DNA from 2 places in the Massilia sp. PAMC28688 genome. Region 1 is predicted to be linked to the other one. Evidence: predicted binding sites of a transcription regulator. Region 1 holds the regulator's gene; the other holds the start of a gene.
What was found. Region 1 encodes LexA, which represses DNA repair genes until DNA is damaged. Its sites were predicted from a motif close to ACTGTATNNNNATACAGT; they were not measured.

Region 1 (4,202 bases):
TCGGCAACAGCCGAGGCGGTCGCGCGGCGAGCCATTTTTTGCGGGATCAGGAAGTTACGTGCGTAACCGTCCTTGACCTTGACCACGTCGCCCAGGTTGCCGACGTTGATGACTTTTTCCAACAGAATGATTTGCATAGATTTCTCCAGTAGGTCTGCCAGCAATTAAGCGTGGTGCAGATCGGTGTAAGGCAGCAGCGCGAGGTAGCGGGCGCGCTTGATGGCGGTGTCCACCTGGCGCTGGTAGTGCGCCTTGGTGCCGGTCAGGCGTGCTGGCATGATCTTGCCGTTTTCCTGGACGAAGTCTTTCAGCGTATCGACGTCTTTGTAGTCGACCTGTTCTACGTTGGCGGCGGTGAAGCGGCAGAATTTCTTACGCTTGAACAGTGGGTTCTGTTGTTTGCGCTTTTCTTTCAGCTTGAGCTTGTTTTTGTCGAACTTTTTACCGAATGCCATTTGAGGCTCCTGTATCTAAAATGTGCTCCGCTTAAGCGGCGGCACTAAAATCAATGATGTGAAACACCAGGCTTTTGCTACTGCGGTTCTTCTTGGCCAGAAATCCTGTGAACTGATGTACGGCACCCAGTTCGGCCTGGCTGAATCGTCCTGAAATTTCACCTGCCGCAAAGGCAGCAATTTCAAACTCGACCAACCTGGGCACCCCTGCTTCGACCTGCTGCGAACTGTGCATCAGGGTGGCGGACACGATCGGCACGCCGGCCGGGGTGTAGCGCAAGACATCGCGCTCGCAAATCTGGGCTACGAACTGAAGTTGATTCAAAAGATCACATCAGGTTCAGGATTCTGTACAACAATTAGGCCGCGGCTGCTGGCGCTGCTGCTGGAGCCGGGGCTTCAGCGCGGTGGCTCTTGGCTGCGTCTTCACGTTGTACCGACTTCATCATCGGCGATGGCGTGGTTTCAGCCTTCTTCATCTTAACGGTGAGGTGACGCAGCACGGCATCATTGAATTTGAACGCGGTTTCGAGTTCCACCAGGGTCTCGTTGTCGCATTCGATATTCATGCAGATGTAGTGTGCCTTTGGCAGCTTCTGGATCGAGTAAGCCATCTGACGACGGCCCCAGTCTTCAACGCGATGAACATTACCGCCGCGCGTGGTCACGCTGGCCTTGTAACGCTCGATCATCGCCGGGACTTGCTCGCTTTGGTCCGGGTGGACGATAAAAACGATTTCATAATGACGCATGCAACACTCCTTAGGGACGTTTAAACAAATGCCCACCTCGGCGTCAAGACGAGTGTGGGAAGGGAAAGCCGGCGATTATAACCCGATTCGCGCACCGCTGGCAATGCCTGTGTTGCTTCCAGGTTATGGGTCGGTCAGGGCACGAAATCAGCGTCAAGCAGTTGCTCCTCGCTGTAAGGAAGCGCTGCCGGGAATATCGCTCTGGCCAGTCCGGTCTGTTCGGCAGCCTGCTCAACTGAGCCACGATAGTTCTCGTGAGCGAAGTCGAGAATGTGCCGGCGCAGACTGGGGCTGTCTTGCAGCACCCTTCCCAGCCGGGTGCGTTGCGTCCGCAGCGTTGCAAGCCAACTTTTGCTCTTGCGTTGTGGTTGATACTGGCACTTCAGGAGATGCACAACAATCAGGTCCAGTCGGCTTCGCACCTCACGACGTTCGCTGCGCAAGATCCCTCCGACTTCCTCGAATAAGTTGTCCAGGTCAAGTTTGTCAAACTGACGCTCACGCAGCAGCAGTAGCTGGGCCTCCAGCCACAAGGTGAAATCGGCTTCGTAATCGGCCTTGTCATGGACTTCTGGCCTATCGTTCAGGTTCATTTCTGCCTCCATCGCCCTTTGGACCGCCGAATCTGCAAAAAATTCAGGCAAATTCGCATTTAACACTTGCGCTGGGCGAAATACTGTACAAAAATACAGTCTGTTCATACAAACAGCCACCCCAGCCCATGATCAAGCTCACGCCACGCCAGGAACAGATCCTCAACCTGATCAAGGATGCGATCGACAACACCGGTTTTCCTCCCACCCGCGCGGAAATCGCCAACGAGCTCGGCTTCAAATCTGCCAATGCGGCTGAAGAACACCTGCAGGCGCTGGCCCGCAAGGGTGCCATCGAGATTTCGCCCGGCACCTCGCGCGGCATCCGCCTGGTCGGCGCCAGCGTGGAAGCCATTCCCCTGGTGCCCCCTACCCTCATGATGGCGCTGCCGCTGGTGGGCCGCGTGGCCGCCGGTTCGCCCATCCTGGCGCAGGAACATGTGGAAGCGACCTACAGCGTGGACCCGGCCATGTTTTCGGCCAAGCCGGACTTCCTGCTCAAGGTACGCGGCTGGTCCATGCGCGACGCCGGCATCATGGATGGCGACCTGCTGGCGGTCAAAAAAGTCGACAGTGCCAAGAACGGTCAGATCGTGGTGGCCCGGATTGGCGAGGATGTCACCGTCAAGCGCTACAAGAAAACCAATGGCCTCATTGAGCTGCTGCCGGAAAATCCCGACTTCAAGGTCATCAAGGTCGATCCCGAGCTGGATGACTTCGCCCTCGAAGGCCTGGCCGTCGGCCTGATGCGCAGCTGGCACTGACAGCCAACGGGCCGGCGCATGCCGGCCTTTTTTGTCTGCCGGCGCGCTGCGGCGCGCCCTTCCCGGCACAGGCAATGTATTATCGGCATGTCATCAATCCCCATGCTGATCGATAGCGTCATGCGGCTCTATCCTGGCGATTCCACCACCCATGCCGAGCGATCACGAGCCGCCTGCCCTCCACGCCCAGAGCCTCGGCTGGCAACTGTTTGAAAGCAGTCCCGACTGCGTAAAGCTGCTCAGCTGCGACGGCCGTGTCGTGTCCATGAACCAGAACGGCCTGTGCGCCATGGAGATTGACGATGTCTCCCGCTTGCTGGGGGCTGAGTGGAAGTCGCTGTGGCCGCCGGAGAGCCATCAGAAAATTGCATCGGCACTAGCGCTGGCGGCCGCCGGCGGCACCGGGCACTTCCAGGCATTCTGCCCCACTGCCAGGGGCGCCCCCCGATGGTGGGACGTGGTGGTGACGCAGGTGACGGCGCCCGATGGCCATACGCACCATTTGCTGGCCGTGTCGCGCGACATGACGGCCACCCATCAGGCCGAACGCGAACTGCATGCCAGCGAAGCGCGCTTTCGCTCGCTCGTCACTGCCACCAGCGCCATTGTCTGGAACCGCGCCGCTGCCGGTGGCCTGGTCACCGAGCAGCCCAGCTGGGCCGCCTTTACCGGTCAGACGGCGGCGCAGTACTTGCACGAAGGCTGGCTGGAAGCGGTCCATCCCAACGACCGCGCCGGCACCCTGCGCGACTGGGAGCGGGCATGGACGACGGGTACTGTTTTCCAGACCCGCCACCGGCTGCGCCGTGCCGATGGCCACTACCGCGACATGGATGTCAAGGGCGTGCCGGTAGTGGGCGATGACGGCGAGGTAACTGAATGGATTGGCGTGCACGTCGACGTGACGGCCGAGATCGAAGCGAGCCGGGAACGCGAACGACTGTTCAAGCAAGTGCAGGCGGCCAATCAAAGAATGAATGACATCCTGCGCCAGACCCCTGCCTTCATCTGCGTGATGCGCGGTCCCGAGCACATCGTTGAATTGATCAATGAACGCTACCTCCAGCTAGTGGGCAACCGCAACCTGGAAGGCCGGCCCTTCCGCGAAGCCTTGCCGGAAGTGGCCGGACAGGGTTACTTTGAAATGCTCGATTCTGTGTACCAGAGCGGTGAACCGTTTTTCGGGTTCGACATGCCCGTGATGCTACAGCGCAAGCCCGACATGCCGCTCGAAAAGCGCTTCATGGACCTGGTGCTGGCGGCGCTGCGCGACGCCGATGGCCGGGTGACCGGCCTGCTCGCCCATGGCGTGGACCAGACGCACCGCAAGATTGCGGAGGCAGCCCAGCACGCCAGTCATGAGCGCCTCCTGCTGGCCACGGAAGCCACCGAGCTTGGCTTGTGGAGCTGGACGCCCGAGACCGACGCCGTGACGTGGGAGAATGCCCGTCCCTACGCAATCTTCGGGGTGGCGCCGGGCGACGGCCCGGTGAGCGCGGCGCGCCTGCTGAGCGACTTCCTCCACCCTGACGATGCCGCCGGGTTTCGCCAGGCAATCAGCCAGGCCGGCGTGGTCGGTGCGCGCTTCTTCTTCCAGGGCCGCATCAGGCGGCCGGACGGCGTGCTGCGCTGGGTGGA
Region 2 (4,202 bases), 750 kb from region 1:
AGCTTTCGCGCGATCCGTGCCCGCCGGCCAGGCGCGAGAGCTGTTCCACATCGGCGCAGCGCACCGCCGCATCATCGTGCATGCGTTCCAGGTGCGGCAGATACCAGTGTTTGACCAGTTCGATGTCTGCCGGCCAGCGCAAGCCCGGTGCACGCAGGGCCTTGTACAGGGCCACAAAGGCATTCCAGTCGCCCGCGCTTTTGGGCGGCGCGGCAAACTCTTCGACCGCGCGGACCGGTTCTGCCGCTGCGCCCACCGCGTCAAGCAGGCGGGTGGCGGTGGCCGCGCCGATCCCGGGGATCAGCTGGGCCACGCGGAAGCCGGCCAGGCGCCCGCTCGGATTCTGCGCAAAACGCAGCACCGCCAGCACGTCCTTGATGTGGGACGCTTCCAGAAATTTCAGGCCACCGAATTTGACGAAGGGGACATTACGCCGCATCAGTTCCAGCTCCAGCGCCGCGCTGTGACTGGCGGCGCGAAACAGGACCGCCTGCGACGTCAGCGCCATCCCGGCTTCCCGCTGTTCGAGGACGCGGCTGCACACCCAGCGTGCCTGTTCGGCTTCGTCGGGAATGAGCACCAGCTGTGGCCTGGCGCTCGATACCTTGTCGGTCCACAGCGTTTTGGCGTGGCGCTCCAGCGCCGCCGCAATAAGGGCATTGGATGCATCCAGGATCGGCTGGGTGGAGCGGTAATTGCGCTCCAGCGTCACGATGCGGGCCTGCCGGCTGAACTGGGACGGGAAGTCGAGGATATTCCTCACGGTGGCGCCCCGGAAGGAATAGATCGACTGGGCGTCGTCACCGACCACCATCACACCCTGCCCGTCCGGCTTCATGCCGGTAATGATGGCCGCCTGCAGGCGGTTGGTGTCCTGGTATTCATCCACCAGTACATGGTCGAACAAGGCGCCAATTTCCGGTCCCAGTGCGGGGTCTGCCGCCATCTCCGACCAGAACAGCAGCAAGTCGTCATAATCGAGGACGTTCTGTTCCTGCTTGGCGTCGACGTAGGCGCCAAACAGGGTCTTGAGTTCCTGCTCCCATTCGGCGCACCAGGGGAAAGTGCTTTGCAGGACCAGGCCCAGCGGCTCCTGGCTGTTGACGACCCGCGAATAGATGGACAGGCAGGTGCCCTTGAGAGGAAAGCGCTTCTGGGTCTGGGTCAGGCCGATTTCGTGGCGCACCATCCCCATCAGGTCCTCGGAATCGCCGCGGTCATGGATGGTGAACGAGGACTCCAGGCCGATCCGGCCCGCGTACTCGCGCAACAGCCGCGCCCCGATGCTGTGGAAGGTGCCGGCCCACGGCAGGCTGGCCGGCGCCTGGCCCGCGTTCAGCGCAAACACGCGCTGCAGTACGGCGCCGGCGCGGTTACCCATCTCGGTGGCCGCCCGGCGCGAAAACGTGAGCAGCAAAATACGCTGGGGATCGGCGCCACGCATGATCAGGCGCGCGACACGGTGGGCCAGGGTACTGGTCTTGCCGGAGCCGGCCCCTGCAATGACCAGCAAGGGGCGCGACTGATCAGCCGCCACGTCGATATCGTGGTCGACCGCGGCGCGCTGCTCGTTATTGAGGCTGGCGAAGGGGTCGGCTGGGTCGGACAAGATGGCGGCGGCGTCAGGCATGCAGGTACACTCGAAAAATAATACAACTGTACATTTACACAGTAGTACAAAGCAAGGATAATAAGACCAGGCGCGCAGACAAGCATCGCTTTGGCAGCGCGTATGTACACCCCATTTATTGCAAGAGCATTACAATTTCGGCGCTAAGTGGCCGATTTGTAAGGAGTTTTTGCGATATCCACATTCGCTGTGGATATCTTTGTGGATAAGCGCCCCTTGACAGCGAGGAAGCCAGCATTGATGCGGGTTTCAACAAAATGCCCGTTCTGAAGGCAGATTTTTTGTCGTTTAAAATCAGTGACTTGCAAAGTCAAGACGGCAGCGCGAAAAAAATTCTAGGATTTTTCCTACAGGTCCAATTTGTGCATAAGGTGGCGCGGAAACGGTTCCGGAAAGCCATACATGTCATGCAAGACTGACAACAATCTCGCTGGCCGACTCGGAACGTGCGCCATTCCTGCGACAGCGTGGCCTGGAACCATATCTGCTGATGCATCAGGCTGGCATGGCACGCCTGTGTTGTGCGGGGCGGCGGCGCGCGGGCTCGAGCAACACGCGTTCTATCAGAGAAGGGTCCACCCCGTTCGATTTCAGGTATTCAATCGCGGCCACCGTGTTCCAGCTGGCCTGCACGGCCACGGCATGGTCGATAATGTCGCGCTGGCGCTCATCGCGGCGCGGCTGGCTCGCCGGGCGGCCCGGGCAAAGTGGACTTCCAGGAGGGGTAGTAGTCATATTGCGATTCCTTAACTCATCATGGGACATCATGGGACATCATGGGACATGCTGAAGGGAACGAAATTTATGCATTCCGAGTATCTCCCAAAACCCGGCGAAGTCAATATCAGGTTTCCATCAGTGTGAGAATAAAGTGTGTGTCTTTGCCCGGTGGAATCGAACGTCATTGAACAAGGAGCCTGCCTACAATAGGAGGCACTACATCACATCGAAGCGAGCAGATCATGGCTATCAACAGCGACCCGCCTCTCAAGCCGGGGGACGAGGCAGCGCCGGGCACGCCAGGCGCGGCCGAGGATATTTGCGACCAGTGCAGCGGCAAGGGAACACTCGCCAGTGGCGCGCCCTGCCCCGCCTGTGAAGGAAGCGGACGCGTCATGCGGGGCATCGGCGGCGGCTAAGGCCGGCATTTACAGGGCGCCAGCCCGGGGACATAATCAGGGCATGACCGCGCCCGCCACCGCCAACGCCCTTCGCCAGCCCCGTTCACCATCCGAGCTGTTCATTTCCTTCACCCTGCTGGCCTTGCAGGGTTTTGGCGGGGTCGTGGCGATCGTGCAGCGTGAGCTGGTCGAGCGCAAGCAATGGCTGACCCAGGACGAATTCCTGGAAGACTGGGCCGTGGCACAGGTGATGCCGGGACCGAACGTCGTCAACCTGTCCATGATGATCGGGGGCCGCCATTTCGGCCTGCGCGGCGCCATCGCTGCGCTGGCGGGCATGCTGCTGGTGCCTTTGCTGCTCGTCCTGTGCCTCGCCTTGCTGCACGCCCGCATCGGCGACCATCCCGGCGTGGCCGGTGCGTTCCGCGGCATGGCCGCAGCCGCGGCCGGCATGTTCGCCGCCTCCGCCTTGCGCCTGTCCGCAGCGCTGGCGCGCAACCCCATGCCGCTGGCCTGGTGCGTGGCCCTGGCGCTCATGGTGTTTGTCCTGGTGGCACTGCTGCGGGTACCGCTCCTGCATGTGCTGCCCATCGCCGGAGCATGTGCCTGCGTGCTGTGTTACCGGCGCCTGCGGTCATGACGGCCCCCTTGCTGGTACTGGGCAGTGCCGACTGGCTGGCCCTGCTCATGCAGTTCATGATGCTGTCGCTGCTGTCCGTGGGCGGTGCCATTTCCACGTCGCCCGACATGCACCGCTTCCTGGTGCAGGAACATCATTACCTCAGCCAGGTCCAGTTCAGCGAGTCCATTGCCCTCGCCCAAGCCGCGCCTGGTCCCAATGTGCTGTTCGTCGCTTTGATGGGCTGGCACGTGGGCATGAATACCGGAAGCTTCAGTGCAGCAGTGCTCGGCGTGGCCATCACCATGGGCGGGATCTTGCTGCCATCGACCATACTGACGTATAACGCGGCGCGCTTGGCTCACCGCAACCGGGACCTGCGGGCGGTACGCGCCTTCAAACTCGGTATGGCGCCGGTGGTCATTGCGCTCATGTTCGCCACCAGCTGGATCCTGGGCAGCGCCGCGGGCCGGATGGACGACTGGCCCCTGTGGCTGCTGGCAGTCATCAGTGCGCTTGTACTTTGGCGCACACGGCTGCATATCTTGTGGGTGCTGGCCGCCGGCGCCGTGCTGGGCTGGCTGCAGCTCGTGTAAGGCCCGGACAGCGGGCGCAACGCATACTGGAGGAAGAGCGATGAGCAATGGCACATTTTCGGGCAATCCCAAGACCGAATGGCTCGATGAAAACGGAAACGACCGCGACATGCGGGTTCTGGAAGACTTCTGGTATCTCGATCCGGCCGGGCGGCGCTGGGATGTTCCCGCGGGAACCATCGTCAATGGCGCCAGCATTCCACGCACGCTATGGTCGTCAGTTGGCAGCCCCTACA

Region 2: KY495_RS19095 (ATP-dependent helicase) is a predicted target of LexA. The motif match lies at 1,656-1,673, and genes of this name have one in related genera.

The regions. Positions count from the first base shown of each region.
Region 1 covers NZ_CP080378.1:3,520,943-3,525,144, reverse strand. The annotation lists gene rplI (50S ribosomal protein L9) at 1-137, opposite strand, end outside; gene rpsR (30S ribosomal protein S18) at 165-455, opposite strand; gene priB (primosomal replication protein N) at 487-780, opposite strand; gene rpsF (30S ribosomal protein S6) at 815-1,207, opposite strand; gene KY495_RS15735 (DUF29 domain-containing protein) at 1,342-1,800, opposite strand; gene lexA (transcriptional repressor LexA) at 1,929-2,564, shown strand; gene KY495_RS15725 (PAS domain-containing protein) at 2,716-4,202, shown strand, end outside.
Region 2 covers NZ_CP080378.1:4,274,184-4,278,385, reverse strand. The annotation lists gene KY495_RS19095 (ATP-dependent helicase) at 1-1,630, opposite strand, end outside; gene KY495_RS19090 (hypothetical protein) at 2,126-2,365, opposite strand; gene KY495_RS19085 (hypothetical protein) at 2,593-2,769, shown strand; gene KY495_RS19080 (chromate transporter) at 2,813-3,391, shown strand; gene KY495_RS19075 (chromate transporter) at 3,388-3,966, shown strand; gene KY495_RS19070 (DUF1353 domain-containing protein) at 4,007-4,202, shown strand, end outside.